Regions from separate parts of the Arthrobacter sp. efr-133-TYG-120 genome, predicted to be linked through region 1. Evidence: riboswitches for the same ligand, from Rfam matches in the RefSeq annotation. Region 1 holds a riboswitch; each other region holds the start of a gene.
What was found. A riboswitch is a leader RNA that binds a small molecule or an ion and turns the genes downstream of it on or off. The one in region 1 is predicted to bind thiamine pyrophosphate.
Positions count from the first base shown of each region.

Region 2: another riboswitch for thiamine pyrophosphate. It lies ahead of QRN51_RS17705 (ECF transporter S component); the one in region 1 lies ahead of thiO (glycine oxidase ThiO).
Region 3: another riboswitch for thiamine pyrophosphate. It lies ahead of QRN51_RS18120 (bifunctional hydroxymethylpyrimidine kinase/phosphomethylpyrimidine kinase); the one in region 1 lies ahead of thiO (glycine oxidase ThiO).

Region 1 is NZ_JARVRI010000036.1:133,564-140,414, forward strand. It holds gene QRN51_RS19385 (DNA-methyltransferase) at 1-493, opposite strand, end outside; gene QRN51_RS19390 (DEAD/DEAH box helicase) at 502-2,196, opposite strand; gene QRN51_RS19395 (RNB domain-containing ribonuclease) at 2,485-3,999, opposite strand; gene thiE (thiamine phosphate synthase) at 4,037-4,726, opposite strand; TPP riboswitch at 4,753-4,872, shown strand; gene thiO (glycine oxidase ThiO) at 4,864-6,168, shown strand; gene thiS (sulfur carrier protein ThiS) at 6,165-6,401, shown strand; gene QRN51_RS19415 (thiazole synthase) at 6,405-6,851, shown strand, end outside.
Region 2 is NZ_JARVRI010000031.1:49,889-56,739, reverse strand. It holds gene QRN51_RS17715 (energy-coupling factor transporter transmembrane component T family protein) at 1-364, opposite strand, end outside; gene QRN51_RS17710 (ABC transporter ATP-binding protein) at 361-1,989, opposite strand; gene QRN51_RS17705 (ECF transporter S component) at 1,989-2,618, opposite strand; TPP riboswitch at 2,693-2,829, opposite strand; gene QRN51_RS17700 (NUDIX hydrolase) at 3,046-3,774, shown strand; gene QRN51_RS17695 (DUF4235 domain-containing protein) at 3,826-4,086, shown strand; gene mnhG (monovalent cation/H(+) antiporter subunit G) at 4,083-4,550, opposite strand; gene QRN51_RS17685 (MrpF/PhaF family protein) at 4,540-4,818, opposite strand; gene QRN51_RS17680 (Na+/H+ antiporter subunit E) at 4,815-5,381, opposite strand; gene QRN51_RS17675 (Na+/H+ antiporter subunit D) at 5,378-6,851, opposite strand, start outside.
Region 3 is NZ_JARVRI010000032.1:65,010-71,860, forward strand. It holds gene QRN51_RS18115 (Rne/Rng family ribonuclease) at 1-2,764, shown strand, start outside; TPP riboswitch at 2,909-3,005, shown strand; gene QRN51_RS18120 (bifunctional hydroxymethylpyrimidine kinase/phosphomethylpyrimidine kinase) at 2,997-4,517, shown strand; gene rplU (50S ribosomal protein L21) at 4,938-5,246, shown strand; gene rpmA (50S ribosomal protein L27) at 5,307-5,570, shown strand; gene obgE (GTPase ObgE) at 5,716-6,851, shown strand, end outside.

The DNA of each region.
Region 1 (6,851 bases):
TCTTGACGTACACGAGGATGTTGTCGTGCTTGGTGGGCCAGCGGTTCTTGGCGCGTGCGCCGTAGTCGTAGGCCCAGATGATCTCGTTCAGGAAGCACTCCCGGCCGAAGATCGAGTCCAGCATGACCTTGGCATAGTGGACTTCGCGGTAGTCCAGATGCAGGTACAAAGTGCCGTCGTCGGCGAGGAGGCGCCAGGCCTCCACAAGCCGGGGTTCCAGGAAGGACCAGTAGTCGCTGAACGCGTCGTCGTAGCGGTGCAGGGCGCCCTTGATGGTGTCATACGAGCGTCCCTTGAAGCCGACGCGGTCTCCGTCGCCGTCGGCGTTGCGGACCATGCGCGTTTCCTGGCGGCTCTGGACCCGGCCCGTATTGAAGGGCGGGTCCACGTAAATCAGTGTGAAGGCGCCGTCCGGCAGCGTCGGGAGGAAATCCGCGTTGTCCGCGTGAACCACCAAGTTGCTGCCGTCCGGCGCCCAAACAGTGTCAGTCATTGAGGCCGTTAAGCCTCGGTGCTCTCGCCGGAGGCACCGGAAGCCGAGACCACTTCGCCGTTGCGGCGGCGGGTGCGGGAACGGCGTGCGCGGGCGGGCTTGTCCGAGCCCTCGCCGGACTGCGGCTCGGCAGACTGGGCCGTTGCCTCAGCGGGGGCTGCTTCGCCTTCGGACGTACGACGGCGGCGCGTGCGGTTGCGGCCGCCCTCACCGTCGCCGTCGCGGGCCGGAGTCTCAGCGGACTTGGGACCGCGGCGTGCACCCTCCCGGCCACTGTCACGGCCGGAGCGTCCACGACCGGAATCGCCGCCGGAACGGGAGTTCTTCTTGCCGGTCTCGCCCAGGTCCTCCAGGACCTCGGCGTCGACGCCCGCAAGCGTGCGCTGGTTGCGGGGCAGGCGGCCCTTGGTGCCTTCCGGAATATCCAGGTCGGCGAACAGGTGCGGGGACGAAGAATACGTCTCCACGGGCTCGGGAGAGCTCAGGCCCAGGGCCTTGTTGATGAGGGCCCAGCGGGGGACGTCGTCCCAATCGACGAATGTGACCGCGGTGCCCTTGTTGCCGGCACGGCCGGTGCGGCCAACGCGGTGCAAGTAGATCTTTTCGTCTTCGACACACTGGTAGTTGATGACGTGCGTGACGTCGTCCACGTCGATGCCACGGGCGGCGACGTCCGTGGCCACCAGGACGTCTACCTTGTTGTTGCGGAAGGCGCGCAGGGCCTGCTCGCGGGCACCCTGGCCGAGGTCGCCGTGGATGGCCGCGGCAGCGAAGCCGCGATCGACGAGTTCCTCGGCTACCTTGGCGGCGGTGCGCTTGGTCTTGGTGAAGATGATGGTCCGGCCGCGGCCGCGGGACTGCAGGATGCGGGCGACAACCTCGATCTTGTCCATGCTGTGGGCACGGTAGATGAGCTGGCGGATGTCGCGCTTGGTCAGGCCTTCGTCATTCGGGTCTGCGGCACGGATGTGGGTGGGCTGCGTCATGTAGCGGCGGGCCATGGCAATGACCGGTCCGGGCATGGTGGCCGAGAAGAGAAGCGTCTGGCGGACGGCGGGAGTGCCGGCAATCAAAGTCTCGACGTCCGGAAGGAAGCCGAGGTCAAGCATCTCGTCCGCTTCGTCGAGGATGACCATGCGAACGTTCTTGAGGTTCAGGTGCTTCTGCTTGTAGAGGTCGATCAAACGGCCGGGCGTGCCGACAACAACCTCGACGCCCTTCTGCAGGGCTTCGATCTGGGGCTCGTAAGCGCGGCCGCCATAGATGGTGGCGATACGGGCGTTGCGCTTCCGGGATGCCGTCTGGAGGTCGTTGGCCACCTGGACCGCGAGTTCGCGGGTCGGAACAATCACGAGAGCCTGGGGTGCACCCGGGACAGCGAGCTTGTCGTGACCGGCGTCGCCCGGTCCGACGACGCGCTGCAGCGCAGGAATGCCGAAGCCGAGGGTCTTTCCGGTACCGGTCTTGGCCTGGCCGATGATGTCGTGACCGCCCAGGGCCACCGGGAGGGTCATGGCCTGGATGGGGAAGGGATGGGTGATTCCGGCGTCGGCGAGGGACTCGACGATGTCGGCGCGGACGTTGTAGTCGGCGAAGGACTTTTCCGCGATCTCGTGGGGTGTTTCGTCCGAGGAAATGGTTTCCTCGGGTTCGATCGTTTCGGTTCCGTCTGTCAGAACTTCATGGGTGTGCAATTCACTCACAGTGGAGTTTTCCTTATTCATTTGGGCTGCGCTGCGTGCTCAACGGTTGTGGCAGGGCCGTTCCGGAGCACGGACGGGCGCAAGCAAATCCAGTGGAAGCCGATCGCGGGCTATCTAAATACTGGCACTGGGGACCAGCTGGTGTATCTCAAGATCGCGTAGGGGCGGGCTTGTTGATGTCAAAAAATTAACTGAATCAACGACCGGGCATCCATTACTACTCACACAGTCTAGCGTCTGGGTGCAATAAACCCCGGATCGCGGCCGCGGTCCTGTGAACTGATTGCGCTACTGGAGCAGTTCGAAGGTGATTTGGCGGGTGGCAATGTCCGCGTCAAGCAGTTTCACGCGGACCTTCGTACCGGACTCCATTTCGCCATCGCAACGAGCGGTGACCGCCGGCTCGGCGATCTGGACGATGCCGGAGGGGCCGTGGGAGTTGCCGTTCCCATTCCCATTCCCGTTGTGGCCGTTGGTGCTGTTCCCGTTCCCGTTTCCGTTGTTCTTGGCAGGCTTCGATCCGGAAATCACCACGGCGTCGAATTCCTGTCCGACGTGGTTCACCAGGAGTGCGGCCTCCACCGTGTCCAAGGCGAGGCGCTCCATTTTGGCGGCAAGCTGGTCGGATGACGCCATGATCTCCGGCAGGCTCGGCAAAGCATCCCGGGCCCATGCAGGGATCTCCGTTCCGTTGCTCAGTGCTTCGCAGATGACCAGGACAAAACGATCGACCAGCCGGCGCAAAGGCGCAGTGGTGTGGGCATATGGTGCGCCGATGGCTGACTGCATGACGCTGCCCGGTACTTCGCCGTCGAAAGGCGTGTATCCGGCGCCCCGGAAAAGCAGCCCCGCGGAATGGAGAATGGCCAATTGCCGGGGGTCTTTGCCGTCGAGGGTCCGTAGGTACTCGCCGTAGCTGGTCCCCTCGGTCCAAGGCTTGCCGAGTGCCCCGGCCTGCCGTTTGAAATGGAGCAGCGAGCGCTCATCGGGAGCGGGCATGGTGCGCAGGATTCCAACCTTGCCGTCGAGCATCAGCTGGGCCGCCGCCATCCCGGTCATGAGCGAAATCTGGGCGTTCCAGTCCTCGACGGGCAGCGAGGGAGCTGCGACGATCCTGTACCCCCCGCCGTCGGGCAGTTGGACGATTTCTTGTTCAGGCATGTTCAGGCTCGCTCCGCCGCGGCGGCGTTCGAGTTCCACCCGTTTGAGCCCGACCTCCTTGAGCAACTGCAGGACGGGATCAGCTGTCCCGGAATCGATCGCGGACTGGACGCCCTTGTAGTTGAGCTTGGCGCGGCTGCGTACGCTTGCCCGGCGAACTGAGACGGTGCGGAACTCTGCTTCGGCATCGAGTTCGAAGTCCCACACGAACGCTCCGCAGTCCTGGCCCGCCAGCAGGCTTCCGGCGTGCTCGCTGATGATCTCGGGGTGCAGCGGTATGCGGCCGTCCGGCGCATAGTACGTCTGTCCCCGGTGGCGGGTCTCGGCGTCGAGCGCTCCTCCCGGTGGCACAAAGGAGGGCACATCGGAGATGGCGTAGAGAACCCTGTAACCATTCCCGGACCGCTCAATGAAGAGGGCCTGGTCGAGATCCGTGGAAGAGGCCGGGTCGATCGTGATGAACGGAACGCCCGTGAGGTCCTGCGCCGGCAGCCTGTGTCCTGAAACCGCGGCCTCCGCGTCGCGCAGTGCTTCAGCGGGATAACCCGCGGGCAGCTCGAGTTCGGTCCGAAGCGCCGCCAGTGCTTCCGCGAGCTGGTTCGACGTTTCAGAGACGTTCGGGGCTATGCGCTGATGTGACACGAAAGTCAGGGTAACTCCAAAATCTCCCGGCGTCTCGCTAGGCCGCCGCTGCGTCCAGTGCGGCCAGGAGTGCCTGGGCTGCCGCCGTCGGATCCTCGGCCTCGGTGATGGCGCGGACCACAACAATGCGGCTGGCGCCGGCCCTCACTACCTCTTCCACGTTGCTGAGATCGATGCCGCCGATCGCAAACCAAGGAAGCACTACGCCGCCGACGGTCTCTTCGTCTGCCTGCTTCACCGCATTGGCAGCGTACTTCACCAGATCGAGCCCGACGGCGGAGCGTCCAGGCTTGGTGGGCGTGGCCCACACAGGCCCGACGCAGAAGTAGTCCAAGCCGCTCCGGCCAGGCGACGCGGCGATGGCTGCGTCAATCTGCTCCGGCGTGTGCGTGGAGAGGCCGATGATGGTGGGGTCGTGGAGCAGCTTCCGGGCCGAGTGCAGCGAAATGTCCTTTTGGCCGATATGGAACACCGGTGCGCCGGCGAGGGACGCTACGTCGGCGCGGTCGTTGACTGCCCAGAGCCGGCCCTGACGGTGCGCCACGGATTGCAGGATCTCCAGGAGTTCCAGTTCCTCTGCCGCTTCGATGGTCTTGTCGCGCAGCTGGATGATGTCCACGCCGCCCTCGAACGCGGCATCGACAAACTGCTCAAAATCACCCTGTTGCTTGCGGGCGTCGGTGCAGAGGTAGAGGCGGGCGGTGGTGTGGACATCGTGCTGGGTCATGGAAACAGAGTAGTTCCTCTAAACTGGGCTGGTACCGCGGGAGCCGCGGCGGCAGTCACAATCGCCGCGCGGCTGAGAGGGCTTCAGCGCCGACCGCTTGACCTGATCCGGCTAGTACCGGCGTAGGGAAGGACTCCATGGACGAAGTAAACACCCAGCACGGGCCCCTGCACACAGACGTGGCGGTGATCGGGGGCGGCGTCATTGGCCTGGGCATTGCGTGGGAAGCCCGAAGGTCGGGCCGCTCGGTTGTCCTGATCGATCCCGCGCCGGCCAGCGGCGCTACTTTCGCGGCGGCGGGGATGTTGGCACCCGTCAGTGAACTGCACTACCAGGAAGAGGACCTCCTGGAGCTCATGCTCGAATCGTCGGCGTTGTGGCCGGACTTCGAACACAATGTGACCGGCTCACGAACCGGACGCAGCACGGGTTACCGGACGACGCCGACCCTCGCCGTCGGTGCGGACGCAGCGGACCGCCGGGCGCTCGCCGATCTTCGGGACGTCCAGCTGGCCCATGGCCTGGTGGTGGAATCCGTGCCGTTGCGCGAAGCACGGGAGCGTGAGCCGCTCTTGAGCCCGCAGATTTCCTGTGCCTTCGACATCCCGGGCGACCACCAAGTGGATCCTCGCCGGCTTTCGGCCGCGATTCTAGGCGCGCTGGCGGAGCACCAGCCCGGCGATTCGAGCTGGATTCCGGGGGCCGAAGGCGGTTTCGCGGTCCGGGACACTGCGGCGGGCCTCCTGTGGGAGGACGGGCGCGCCGTCGGGGCCGTGCTCGGCTCAGGCATCGAAGTGCTTGCCACGGAAACGGTGGTAGCCAACGGACTCGATGCCGCCCGCGTGAAAGGACTGCCGGATGGATTGTCGCTCCCGTTGCGTCCCGTCTACGGCGACATACTGCGGCTGCGCGTCCCGGACCACCTGCAACCGCTGGTCACCGCCACGGTCCGGGGAATGGTGCGCGGAGTGCCCGTCTACATCGTTCCCCGCGATGACGGGACCGTGGTGATCGGCGCGACGCAACGTGAGGACGGATTGTCGTCGTCCGGGGGATCGGCCAACCCGGTGTCAGCCGGCGGCGTCTACCAATTGCTCCGCGACGCCCAGGTATTGGTTCCGGCCGTTGCCGAGCTGGAACTCCTCGAAGCAACTGCCCGGGCCCGTCCGGGCACCCCGGACAACGCACCGCTGCTGGGCCGCGTCGAAGGTCGGGAAGGAACCGTGCCCGGCCTCATCGTGGCCAGCGGCTTCTTCCGCCATGGCGTGCTCCTCACTCCGGCAGCGGCAAAAATCTGCGTTGGACTCATGGATGGCACCGCCGATCCCCGGTGGAACAAATTCCGCCCGGACCGCTTCTCCCGCCCGCACTCAGCAGCAAGGGCTTCCGCAGACGGCCCATCCGCCGATACCTTAAATCCCCTTCTGAAGGACCACGCATGAACATCAAATTGAACGGCGCAGACCACACGCTGAGCGACGACGCTTCCGTCACCACCCTCGTCAGCCACATCACCGGACGCGTTGTGGATTCCAGCGGCCAAGCGGCCGACGGACGCAAGATCGGCGTCGCCGTCGCACGCAATTCCGAAGTGGTGCCGCGCAGCCAGTGGGCTGCCACCGCGCTCGCAGAGGGCGATGAACTCGAAATCGTTACCGCAGTACAGGGAGGCTGAACCATGACCACAGCAAGCACTCACGAAGCAGGCACCCGAACCGATGCCCTGGTGATCGACGGTGTTGAGTTCGGCTCGCGCCTTATCATGGGAACCGGCGGAGCTCCGAGCCTAGACGGCCTCGGGGCAGCCTTGCTGGCTTCCGGCACCGAACTCACTACCGTCGCAATGCGGCGGTACTCACCGACGGAAACCGGTTCGCTGTTCCAATTGCTCGTAGACCACGGCATCCGTGTCCTGCCCAACACCGCCGGCTGTTTTACCGCCAAGGATGCCGTCATGACAGCCGAGCTAGCCCGGGAGGCATTGGAAACGGATTGGGTGAAGCTCGAGGTCATCGCCGACGAACAGACGCTGCTGCCTGACGCCGTGGAGTTGGTGGATGCGACGGAGAAGCTGGTGGACCGCGGCTTCAAGGTCTTCGCCTACACCAACGACGACCCCGTACTT
Region 2 (6,851 bases), on a different contig from region 1:
CAGGCAGCGCTATGGCAAGACCCCGCAGCATGAAGCCGAGTCCAAGCTGAAGCGAGCCTTCGCTAATGGACCAGATCCCGACGTCGAGCAGTATCCTTCCGCTGTCCGCCGACAGGATCGCGGTGCTCCAACCTCCGAGCGCGGCCGCGATAATCAAGGGCCAGCCGCGCTGCCAGAGCAAGCGCACGGTGAGCCCCGCGAGGGGGAACAACGCCAATTCGCCGAGGAGCGCGGTCGAGGCTGACACCAAGTCGATGGACAACGCCAACACCAGGGTGATCAGGAAGACCGACACGAACTTGGCCAGCGGATTGGCGCGTGTCAGGAGGGCGTTGTTGCCGCGCAGGGTCAGGGCGTCCCTCATGCCGCACCTGCTTCCTGCCGGGCGCCGCCTTGGAATGCAGGCTCGAGCCGCATCTCGGCGCCGCCCAGGACGGAGCTGAATTCCTGGTCGTGGGTCACGGAAACCACGGAGGTGCCGGCGTCGAGCAGTTCGGAAAGGAACGACGCAAGCTCAGCCCACGTGTTCGCGTCCTGGCCGAAAGTGGGTTCGTCCAGCACCAGGACGCGGGGGTGCGCGGCGAGCACCGTCGCCACGGATAGCCGCCGTTTTTCGCCCCCGGAGAGCGTGTACGGATTGGCGTCCACGAGATGCCCCAAGCGCAGCCGTTCCAGCAACTCGTCCACCCGTTCCTCGCCATGGCCAAGATGCTTGGGGCCGAACATGAGCTCATCGAGGACGCGGCCGGTGACGAACTGGTGCTCGGGCTCTTGGAACACAGTCCCGATGCGGGAGATCAGCTGCTGGGCCTTCCACTTGAACGGGTCGGGGCCCGCGCCGTCGCTGAGCCCGACGGCGGCAGTCACCGCCCCGGATATCGGCGCCAACAGCCCCGCGAGGGTCAAAGCGAAGGTCGATTTTCCGGCGCCATTGGGACCGGTGATGGTCAGTGCCCGCCCGGCAAACACTTCGGCGTCGAGTCCGGACTGCACAGGACGCGGGGCGATCGTTTTGAACCCCCGGCGCCGTGTCCGTTCGCGGGACACCGCAAGCTCCTGGGTGGCGAGCAGCAACTCGCCCCCATTCCGGGAGCTCCCCGCCCCGGAGTCGGCCGCCGGTCCGGCGCCTGTTCCCGAACGTGGGCGGGTGGCCGGCACGTAACCAGGCACCCAGACGCCCGCAGCAGTGAGCATGTCCCTTGCTTGCGCCAGAACCGTGTTCGGGTCACCGTCCAGAAGCACCGCCGGCGTCGAACCTCCCGAGGAGGAACTGCCCGGCTGAAGCACCACAATCCGGTCCACGAGGTCTTTCCAGACCGATACCCGGTGTTCCACCACCACCAAGGTGGCGCCGGTCTTGTCCAGGCAGCGGCCCACGGCATCGCGCACTTCCAAGACGCCGGCCGGGTCAAGGTTGGCGGTCGGCTCGTCCAGGAGGATCAGGCCGGGACGCATCGCCAGTATGCCGGCGAGCGCAAGGCGCTGTTTCTGCCCGCCCGAGAGGGCCGACGTCGGGTGGTCGAGCGAAAAGTTGCCGCTGGCACTGCCACCGGCCCTCCGCAGCAGCCCGACGTCGTCGAGCGCTTCATGGACCCGCTTCCAAATCTCGTCCCGCGGCACGCAAAGGTTCTCGGCGCCGAACGCGACGTCGTCGCCCAGGCGGGAAAGCACCACCTGGGTTTCGGGGTCCTGTTGCATGAGTCCGGCACGGCCCCGCTGGGCCTTCGGGGAAACGCCGTCAACCAGCAACGAGCCGGTCTCGTCGGCGTCGTCGCCTTCCTCGCCCAGCACGCCCGCCAGGGCATGGAGGAACGTCGACTTGCCTGCGCCCGAGGGGCCAAGCAGCAGGACGCGCTCGCCCGGACGGATGTCCAGGTCCAGGGCGTGGATGGCCTGCGTGGTGCGGCCGGCGTGCCGCCAGCCCCAGCCCTGCGCGGAAATGGCGGCGGGTCGCACCACGGCAGAGGTGCCGGAATCAGGACTGGGCATCAGGAAAAGACGGGCTCCGAGGCGGCCTTGCGTGACGCGAACGCGCTCAGGACACCGGTCCTGGCCAGGCCGCGGGTAGCGATCCAGGACAGGGCACCGGCAATGACGGCCCCGGAGATCGTGCAGAACACGATGTACGCGAGCTTGTCGACCGGCTCGTAGGCTATGTTCCAGCCCCACGGCAAGAAGGAGTCGTTCAGGCCGCAGAACAGGCCCGCACCGGCACCGGCCAGCAGGGACACCGGCAGGTTGAACTTCTTGTACATGAAGGCCAGGAAAATGAGTTCCGCCCCCAAGCCCTGGAGCAGGCCCGAGATCAGCACCGTGGTGCCGTACTGGGAACCCATGATGAGCTCGCTCGTGGCGGCCACTGTTTCGCAGAAAATTGCCGCACCGGGCTTGCGGACGATGAGCATGCCCAAGACTGCCGGAATCATCCAGCCGCCGGCGATCAGGCCACTCAGGGGCGGGTAGCCCGCGGACATAGGCGTGGCAACCAAAGCCATCTGGTCCCATGCCCAGAAGATCACGCCACCGGCGATCGAGATGAGTGCCGCCACGACGATGTCCACGACGCGCCAGTTGTAACCAGGCTTGGTGAGGCCCGGCCTTGCAGAAATACCAGTCATTTTGTCCTCCTGAGGAACAGGAGGGGAAAGTGTTCCCGGTTGCCTGCGAGCGGCTTCCGCCGCGCCGGTCCGGACACTATGAGAACTCGACTCCCTTGCGCCGGTACTAGCCGGATCAGGTTCGAGGGTCTGCGGCTGTCCGCACTCTCAGCGCCCGTCCTCCGTGCCGCATTGCTGCGTGCCCGACGGCGGCGCTCCCCTGTCGTTATCAATCCACCCTTTTGGGCGTGGTTCAGTTTACACCTTGGCGGGGTTGCGGGCGCTGTGTTGGCGTCCGCGGAACGGTCACAAACACGCGGGGACGAGGGATTCTGCTGGATCACTCGCCGGGTGAGCGCAGGCCGGCCCGGAATGGCGCGGGCGGCCGCAGAAACTGGGACAATGATCCAGCAGAATGTGACGCGGCAGAGCGGGCAAAGGAGCGGTCTTGGCAGGCAATGGCGAAGCGAACAGCACCACGGTGGCGGAACCGAGGCTCGCCGCAAGCGTGATCCTGGTCCGGGATGCCGCGGTTCCCGGGGGCTCTGAAGGTGCGGCGCAGGCTTTGGAGGTGTTCGTCCAGCACCGGGTTTCCACGATGGATTTCGCCGCGGGCATGGTGGTCTTCCCCGGGGGCCGGGTGGACCAGGTGGACAGCTCCGGCTGGGACTTCGCGGACGACGTCGTCGAGCAGCACGCCGCTGCATGGCACCGGAGCAGCATCGCCGTCGAGCCTGCCTCCGCCAGGTTCAACGCCGGCCGGGTGCTGGCGGCCGCGCAGCGTGAGGTGTTCGAAGAGGCCGGGCTGAAGCTTGACGCCGCCACCCTCCGCCCGTGGGCCAACTGGGTCACTCCGCAGGACCAGCCCAAGCGCTTCGACACGTACTTCTACCTTGCCTGCCCGGTTTCCGGTGCCGAGCCAAGGCACCAGACCACGGAAGCGTCGTCGTCCTTGTGGATGCCCGTCCGCGGAATCCTGGACGCCGAAGTCGCCGGAACACTCAAGCTCATGCCGCCCACGCTGGCGCTGCTGGATGAGCTCCTCGCCCTCGGCACAGTGGAAGCGATACTGGGCGAGGACCGTGACATCGTGCCTGTCCGTCCAAAGCCCGGGGCCTTGGAGGAGTTCTTCCGGCAGAGGCGCCAAGCTCCATCCGTTGCTCCGGAACTGCCCTGAAGTGGGGTTAGGCTGGGGACGGTCCTGTTTCCACCCGCAAGGAGTCCCGGAATGAACCTCCTCATCAAACTGCTCGGCACCGGCGTGAGCATCGGCGCTGGCTTTGTCGGCACCAAGCTCGTCAATGCGCTGTGGGAAAAGTCCACCGGCAAGAAACCTCCCAAGGGTCACGATGATATGGAGGCAAGCCTGCGCTCTGCACTGACCTTCGCCCTGATTTCGGCGACTGTCAGCGCCGTCATCCAGGTTTTCGCAAGCCGCAGTACCCAGCGCGCCATCTCGCGTTTCTCGAAGACACAGGACATCGTCTAGGCTGACGGCCCGCCGTTGGCGCCGTGAGGGCCTGGGCTCCCACCGTTCCCGCTGTGGGGAGTTGTCGGGTCGGCTTGGGCTTTCTCCGCTGCCCGTTGACCGGCGGCCCGCAGCACCACGGCCTCGAGTTCGTCGATGCTCAGCAACTCGGGGTGCAGGTGCTTGGTCCGGTAGCCTGCGCGGCCCACCATGTGTGCGGACACCGGCACCGTCAGCAATTGGAAGATCCAAGCGACGGCCAGGATCGGCCACACCCACCATTCGCGCATCTGCAGCCCGATGGCCGCCAAGACGAGGAACAGCCCGAGCACTTGCGGCTTGGTAGCTGCGTGCATGCGGCTCATCAGGTCCGGGAAGCGCAACAGGCCGATCGCCGCGCCCAATGACATCACCGCACCGACGATCAGCAGCACCGCGGTGACGGCATCGATGACGGCATCCGCTCCGGTGGCGTCAGGAGTCATTGACCTGTCCTCTCCGGTCGGCCACGAAGCGCGCCACCGTCACCGATCCGATGAAACCGATCAGCGTCAGCGCGACGAGCAGCACGAGGTTGTTGAGGTGCCTGTTGACGGCCATGTCGATGGCCAGCGCAGCACCCAGTATGGCGAGCAGCACGTCCGAGGCGAGCACCCGGTCCAGCAGGGACGGCCCGACGGCGATCCTGTAGATCGCGCCGGCGGCGGCGAGGCTAAGGATCACCGCCGTGACGATCAGCACGATGTCTTTCACGAGCGAGCTCCCCTCGTTGCAGGCCAGCCTTCGGCCTGGAGTGCGTCCATTTCCGCCTGGGTACCCATGATCCGGATCAGCGAGGCCTCCGTGTCTTGGACTTCCTTGCGCAGCTTGGCGGTGTCCACATCGTTGCGGACATTGAGCCCATGGATATAGAGCGTGGACGTCGAGCGGTCCACCTCCACCACCAAGGAACCCGGAATCAGCGAAATCACGTGCCCTGTTGCGGTCACCATGAGGTCGGAATGGCTACGGAGGGGAACAGCGACGACGGCGTTGGTTACCAAGGGCCCGCGGAAGACCGCGAGGTACATGACCTGGAAGCTCGCGGCCACCACTTTGCCAAGGAACACGACGGCGAAAGGAATGGCGCGCAGCACGTTGAATCGTCCGCTGAGCTCCACTGGAGGCAAGTAGAAGACCCTGGCTACCACCACGGCGATCAGCGCACCGAATACCAGGTTGCCGGGGCTGAAGTCCCGCCAGAGCGCACCCCACACGACCACCAGCCAGACCAGCAGGGGCAACTCGGTGCGGAACGAAATCCGCTTGCGGCTCACTTGCCAACCCCCTGCAGTGGGGTCGACGCACCCGGCGCAGCGATGCCCGGGACTTTGGCATTCCCGCCGAGCACGGAATGGATATACGCCGTACGGTCCAGCATCTGTTCCGCGGAGTTTCCGGCCAATTGGAACAGCGGACCTGCGAAGACTGTCAGCGCCACGCCAAAGACCACCAGCGCGGCGGTTGGCCCCACCATGGTCCTCGGAAGCAGGCCGACGGCGGCAGTGTCCTTGAGGACGGCGGCCGGGTAGTCAGCGTCCTCGGGCTTCCGCCAGAATGCGCGGTTCCAGACGCGGGCAATGGCCAGCAAGGTCAAGAGGCTCGTGACCACCCCGCCCACCACCAAGGTAATGGCCAGTGGTGTCCCGAGGGCGATGCCTGCCTGCAGGAGTCCGAGCTTCCCCAGGAACCCGGAGAAGGGCGGAATTCCCGCGAGGTTCATGGCCGGAATGAAGAACAAGAGCGCGAGGAGTGGAGACAGCTTTGCGAGCCCACCCAGCCTGTCCACCGACGAGCTCCCACCGCGGCGCTCGATCAAGCCGGTCACCAGGAACAGGCTCGTTTGGACAGTGATGTGGTGGGCCACATAGAAGACGGCGGCAGCAAGCCCGGCTACGGAAGACATGGCAAGCCCGAACACCATGTAGCCGATGTGGCTGACCAAGGTGAAGGAGAGTAATCGTTTGATGTCGCTCTGGGCTATGGCACCAAGAATGCCCACGAGCATGGTGAGGAGCGCAACCACCATCAACGGGGTGTTCAAGGTATCGCCCGGGAAGAGCAGGGTCTCCGTGCGGACCATGGCGTAGACGCCCACCTTGGTGAGCAAACCGGCGAACACGGCAGTGACCGGTGCCGGTGCGGTCGGGTACGAGTCAGGCAGCCAGAAGGACAGCGGGAACACGGCGGCCTTGATGCCGAAGGCCACGAGCAGCATGACGTGGAGCAGGTTCCTGGTGCCCGGATCCAATTCGGCCAGCTTGATAGCCAGATCCGCCATGGTGATGGTTCCGGTTGCTCCGTAGATCATCGCAATGGCGATCAGGAACAACACCGAAGACACGACGGAAACCACCACGTAGGTGACCCCGGCGCGGATGCGCGGACCGGTACCGCCCAGTGTCATGAGCACGTAGCTCGCCGTCAGCAGGATCTCGAAGCCGACGTACAGGTTGAAGAGATCACCGGTGAGGAAGGCGTTCGAGACACCGGCCACCAGGATCAGGTAGGTCGGGTGGAAGATCGACACCGGTGCCTCACGGTCGCCGTCGGCCATGCCCTGGCCGGTGGCATAGATCAGTACCGCGAGGCTGATGACGGAGGAGACCACCAACATGAGCGAGGAGAACTGGTCCACCACCATCACCACGCCAAACGGCGGCTGCCAGCCGCCCAGGGTGACGGATGCAGTGCCTGTGGTCCATACCGAGGCAAGGAGCCAGCATTCCAGGAGCAACGTGAGGGAC
Region 3 (6,851 bases), on a different contig from region 1:
GGCAAAGAGCGCCGAGCCCGTTGCCGAAGAAGCCCCGGTTGAAACACCGGCTGCCGACGTTGCGTCGCCCGGGGAAACCACTGTGGAGCCGCCGGCCGAGGAGCCCGCGCCCGAGGAAACCACCGGGGAGCCGGCCGTCGACGCCGAAGCCGCAAGTCCGATCGCGTCGCTGTTCCTGGAACCTGCCTCCGTCACGTCCATGATCTTCCAGGCACCTGACTTGAGCGCCGTTGTCCGTCCGGCCGTCGTCGACGAGGAACCGCGGGCCGAAGCTGAGGAAGGTTCCGAGGAGAACGAACTGGACGAAGCCGGCAGCCGCCGTCGGCGTCGCAGCCGTGGCCGTCGCGGACGCCGGGGCACCGAGCGTGATGACGCGGGAGAAGAAACCTCTGCGGAATCCGAGGACGAGGCAGAAGCCGGTACCGAGGAGGCCCTCGAAGAAGGCGTGACCTCCCGCCGTCGCCGGCGCCGTCGTCGCGGCGATCAGGACCTGGAACTGACGGGCGGCGGAGACGACGATCCCCCCAACACGGTGACCCGCGTCCGCGCTCCCCGCGCGCACGTTGAGTCCACCAGCGGCTCCGACCGAGTCACGAGCGTCAAGGGCTCCACCCGCCTTGAAGCAAAGAAGCAGCGCCGCCGCGAATCCCGCGAGACCGGCCGCCGCCGCCAGGTCATCACCGAGGCCGAATTCCTGGCCCGCCGTGAGTCCGTCGACCGCCAGATGATCGTTCGCCAGCGCGACGACAGGATCCAGATCGGTGTCCTCGAAGACGGCGTGCTCGCGGAGCACTTCGTGTCCAAGACGCAGCAGGATTCCCTCATCGGCAACGTCTACCTGGGCAAGGTCCAGAACGTGCTGCCGTCGATGGAAGCCGCGTTCGTAGACATCGGGCGCGGCCGCAACGCCGTACTGTACGCCGGTGAAGTCAACTGGGATGCCGTCACCCTGGAAGGCAAACCGCGCCGCATCGAGAACGCCCTGAAGTCAGGCGACTCCGTGCTGGTCCAGGTCACCAAGGACCCGGTGGGCCACAAGGGCGCACGCCTGACGAGCCAGATTTCACTTCCCGGCCGCTACCTTGTGTACGTACCGGGCGGGTCAATGACGGGAATTTCCCGCAAGCTGCCCGACGTCGAGCGCAACCGCCTGAAGAAAATCCTCAAGGACCGCCTCCCGGAGAACGCGGGCGTTATTGTCCGCACCGCCGCCGAGGGTGCTTCCGAGGAAGAACTGACGCACGATATCAACCGCTTGCGGGCCCAGTGGGAAGGCATCGAAAGCCAGTCCACGTCCACCAAGATCCTGGCTCCGGAACTGCTGTACGGCGAACCGGACCTCACCATCAAGGTTGTCCGTGACGTCTTCAACGAGGACTTCTCCAAGCTCATCGTCTCCGGCGATGAAGCCTGGGACACCATCGAGGCCTACGTCACGTACGTGGCGCCGGACCTGGTGGGACGCCTCGAGAAGTGGACCTCGGACCAGGACATTTTCTCGGCATGGCGCGTGGACGAACAGATCCACAAGGCCTTGGAGCGCAAGGTCTTCCTGCCCTCCGGTGGTTCGCTCGTGATCGACCGCACGGAGGCCATGACGGTTGTCGACGTCAACACCGGGAAGTTCACCGGCAGCGGCGGCAACCTCGAGGAGACCGTCACCAAGAACAACCTTGAGGCTGCCGAGGAAGTGGTCCGCCAGCTCCGCTTGCGCGACATCGGTGGAATCATCGTCATCGACTTCATCGACATGGTCCTGGAATCCAACCGCGATCTCGTGTTGCGCCGCCTGGTCGAGTGCCTCGGCCGGGACCGTACCAAGCACCAGGTCGCCGAGGTGACCTCGCTTGGATTGGTCCAGATGACCCGCAAGCGCATGGGCACCGGCCTGCTGGAGGTCTTCGGCGAGCAGTGCGAGACGTGCGCAGGGCGCGGAATCGTCACGCACGACGAGCCCGTGGAGCACCGTCGGGCCAACGTCGTGGCAGCTGAACACCACCACCCGCGCACGGAGTCACAGCCAGCCGTCCGCCCCGAGCAGCGCAAGCGTCGCCGCGGCCGCGGCACGGGGCCGGGGACCACTGAACTGCCCGTCACCCCTTCGGTGCCGGTCCACACTGTGGAATCCACCGACCCGAACCGGCAGGCAGCCACCCGCGCAGCCCTTGCCACCATCGCGGCTGCAGCCCACGCTGCCCACCTGCACGACGACGAGCTCCACCACGCGGCGGAATTGCTCGCCGACGGGCACGCAGCGGAAGTAACCCCGGTCCGGGCCCCAGCGGCCCCGGTCCAGGCTCCGGCCGCTGCTTCGAGTGGCGAGGAACGTTCGAAGCCTGTGCTGCGATTCGGCGGCGAGGAAGTTGCGTTGCCTTTCGTCCACCACGAAGAGGAGGCTGCAAGTGGCACACCTGCCATGAGCCTGGACCTATTGGCACAGGCATTCGCAGGCCTCGGAGAAGCTCCGGACACCGCCACGACGTCAACGTCAGCCAAGGAAACCCCCGCAGAGGCCCCCGCAGCCGTTGCAAGCGGTGAATCCCCGGACTCGGGTTCGCGTGGACGCCGAGGCCGACGCAACCGTAGCGCCAGCCGGGCCCAGGGTGCCGCCAACGCCACCAACGTGGAGCACCACGAGGTTGCCGCGGCTGCTTCCGGTGGGGCCGCGCACGAGGCCAAGGCGGCAGACGCCGCCCCGACGAAGCCGACGGCGGCAGCGGAACCGATCATCCTCGGCGTCGGTGTGCCGAAGTCCGAACTCTGAACGCAGTACCGTGCCTAAGCCCCGGCCGTTTCCGCTCCTGTGGAAACCGCCGGGGTTTCGGCGTTGTGGGCCAATCCGCCGACCCTGGCAGTCCGGTTGCAATGGGCGATTTCAGCGGGCGAGGCGTGATCAGGGTTAAGCTAGGGGACTGACACGGGGTGCCGCGCACCGAGCCGGCTGAGACCAGACCCGTTGAACCTGTCCGGTTAGCACCGGCGAAGGGATGTCTCGCATGACTGTTTCGGCGCAATCATCTGTCTACCCGCTCAAGGCCATCCAGCGCCCCATCCCCAGGGTCCTCAGCATCGCCGGCTCGGACCCCTCAGGTGGTGCTGGGATCCAGGCAGACCTGAAGAGCATTGCGGCCAATGGCGGCTACGGCATGGCCGTCATCACGGCGCTCACTGTACAAAACACACAGGGCGTCACTGGCGTCCATGTGCCTCCCGTGGAGTTCCTGCGCCAGCAATTGGACGCCATTAGCGACGACATCACGGTTGATGCCGTCAAGATCGGCATGCTCGGGGACGCGGCGGTCATCCACGAAGTCCGCCGCTGGCTCGGCAAGGCGCGCCCCGCCGTCGTCGTCCTGGATCCAGTGATGATCGCGACCAGTGGCGACAGGCTCCTCGCGGAGTCCGCTGAAACCGCACTGCGGGAACTGCTGCCCCTCGCAGACCTGGTGACCCCCAACCTTCCGGAATTGGCCATGCTGCTTGGCGAGCCTGTTGCCACTGATTGGGCATCGGCGTTGGAGCAAGGCAAGCGCCTGGCCGCTAGCTGCGGAAACACCGTCCTGGTGAAGGGGGGCCATCTGCAGGGAGCCGGCTGCCCCGATGCCCTGGTCAATACCGGGGGAGTCCTGAGCCAGGACGTGGTGGAATTCGCCGGCCAACGGGTGGAGACCCGCAATAGCCATGGGACGGGATGTTCCCTGTCGTCGGCGATGGCGACGGCCAAGGCGCGGCTCGGCGATTGGGAGTCTGCTTTGCGTGTCGTCAAGCCCTGGCTCCAGGAGGCGCTGACCCGGTCCGAGGTGCTGGAAGTAGGGAAGGGCAACGGGCCGATCCATCATTTCCACGCGCTCCAGCAGGCCCTTCAACCGGGGGACTTCGCCGTCCGGATGTGGGACGCCGCCCAAACGGAACTGGCAGCCATTTATGGCTTGGACTTCATCCAGCACTTGCAATCCGGTGGTCTCAGCGAAGCGCAGTTCAGCTACTACCTGTCCCAGGATGCCATCTATCTCAACGGCTATTCCAGGGTCCTGGCACGGGCAAGCGCCCTCGCTCCGAGTGAAACCGAACAGCTGTTCTGGGCCCGCGGCTCGCAGATGTGCCTTGAAGTCGAATCCGAGCTGCACCGGAATTGGCTCAGTGGACGCCAGGTGAGCGGAGAGCTGGGCCCGGTCACCAAGGCCTACGTGGACCACTTGCTGGCGGCATCGGCGTCGGGAAGCTATGCGGTGCTGGTTGCTGCCGTGTTGCCTTGCTACTGGTTGTACGCCGAGGTGGGACAGCGGCTCCACCATGGGTTTGTCGAGGCCGGAGTATCGGACGAGCACCCCTATGCGGATTGGCTGCGCACCTACGCGGACGAGGCGTTCGCGGAGGCCACCCGCAAGGCGATCGACATCACGGATGCCGCCGCGCAGGTTGCGTCGCCCGCGGAGTGCACAGCGATGATGGAGGCGTTTGCCCAATCCTGCCGCTATGAAACGGCGTTCTTCGATGCTCCAAGGTTGCACGGCTGAGCCGGTCTTCCGGGGAGGAGGCACCGGAACGCGGCTTGCCCCCGCAGGCGTTGCAGCGTGTCGGCGTGAGGATCCGAGCTTTTCGCGGCCGGCAGGGTAAGGTGGACGGGCACGGTACCGGATGGCGGCATAGCCAGTCTGTGGCAGCCATCACGTGGCAGCCTCCGGACCTGGCCTCATTTGCAGCCGAAGGCGAAACTAGCGTAATCTAGATCTTCGGTGCTTACGCCAACACTTGGGTTATGCCCCTAGAAACCGTTCATTTGGAACTGACCTTTCATTTAGAACTATTCGAGGGATGACTCATGGATTCCGTACCGGAGTCCACGGCGTTGAGGCACAGCGTGAACCAGGCCCGTTTTTGGATCGGGGTTCCGCACGCAAATTTAGTAATAAACGTCGAGAGAAGTGAGTGCCCAAGTGGTGTACGCGATTGTCCGCGCAGGCGGCCGCCAAGAAAAGGTTTCCGTTGGAGACTACGTAACCCTGAACCGCGTCCCCGGTGGAGCCGGCAGCACCCTTGAGCTGCCCGCACTGCTCCTGGTGGACGGTGACAAGGTCACCTCCGCAGCTGCGGATCTGGCCAAGGTCAAGGTTACGGCTGAGATCCTCGAAGACCTCCGTGGTCCGAAGATCGTCATCCAGAAGTTCAAGAACAAGACCGGCTACAAGAAGCGCCAGGGTCACCGTCAAGAACTGACCAAGATCAAGATCACCGGTATCAAGTAACCACTGGTTGCTGTTCAGGTTTTCAACAGATTCCCCAGAATTTAAAGGCAGGCATTTCAAATGGCACATAAAAAAGGCGCGAGCTCCACTCGCAACGGTCGTGACTCCAACGCCCAGTACCTCGGCGTAAAGCGCTTCGGTGGCCAGGTCGTTTCCGCAGGCGAGATCATCGTCCGCCAGCGCGGCACCCACTTCCACCCGGGCGCCGGTGTCGGCCGCGGTGGCGACGACACCCTGTTCGCCCTGCAGGCAGGCGCGGTTGAGTTCGGTACTCGCCGTGGCCGTCGCGTAGTGAACATCGTTGCTGCTGCAGCTGCAGAGTAATAACACGTTCTGAACGGGTGGAGCGGGCCGTATGGCCCGCTCCATCTGTCTTTTTAACCGCACTAGAATTTACTAGGGCGGGCGGCCGCGCAACAGCGGCGCAACACGCACTTCAAGCAGTAATTTCCACATAGAGGAGAAACACGTGGCGACCTTCGTAGACCGGGTAGTACTTCACGTATCCGGCGGAACAGGCGGCCACGGCTGTGTTTCTGTTAAGCGCGAGAAGTTCAAGCCCCTCGGTGGACCCGACGGCGGCAACGGCGGCAATGGCGGCGACGTCATCCTGCGCGTCGATGCCCAAACCACCACCCTGCTTGATTACCACCACGCACCGCACCGCCACGCAACCAACGGCGGCCCGGGCATGGGCGACTGGCGGGGCGGCAAGAACGGTGAAACCCTCGTCCTTCCCGTCCCGGACGGCACGGTGGTCAAGACCAAGGACGGCGTCGTCCTTGCTGACCTCGTCGGCGAAGGCACCGAGTTCGTCGCCGCCGCAGGCGGCATGGGCGGCCTTGGTAACTCTTCGTTGTCTTCGCAGAAGCGCAGGGCACCCGGTTTCGCCCTCCTCGGTATTGAAGGCGAGTCCAGCGACATCGTCCTGGAACTGAAGTCCATCGCAGACATCGCGCTGGTTGGCTTCCCCTCCGCGGGCAAGTCGAGCCTTGTCGCGGCGATGTCCGCGGCGCGGCCCAAGATCGCCGACTACCCGTTTACCACCCTGATCCCCAACCTTGGCGTGGTCCAGGCCGGTGACGTCCGGTTCACCATCGCCGACGTTCCCGGGCTGATCGAGGGCGCCAGCGAGGGCAAGGGCCTCGGCCACAACTTCCTGCGCCATGTAGAGCGTTGCGCCGCGCTGGTGCACGTGCTGGACTGCGGAACCTTGGAAGCGGACAGGGACCCGCTCACCGATCTTGCGATCATCGAGCAAGAGCTGGACAAGTACGCGGTGGACATGAGCTACGCCGGCGTTGACGGCGAAGTGGTCCCCTTGAACGAGCGCCCCAAGCTTGTGGTCCTGAACAAGGTGGACTTGCCTGACGGTCGGGATATGGCCGAGTTCGTCCGCCCAGAACTGGAACAGCGCGGCTACCGCGTCTTCGAAGTCTCTGCCACGAGCCATGAAGGCCTGCGCCAATTGAGCTTCGCCATGGGCGAGATCGTCATGGCCGCCCGCAAGGCCGTTGCGATTGCGCCTCCCAAGGTCGCAGCGCCTGTCCTGCGCCCCCGGGCCGTCAACGAGTCCGGCTTCAAGATCCGCCGCGAGGAGAAGAA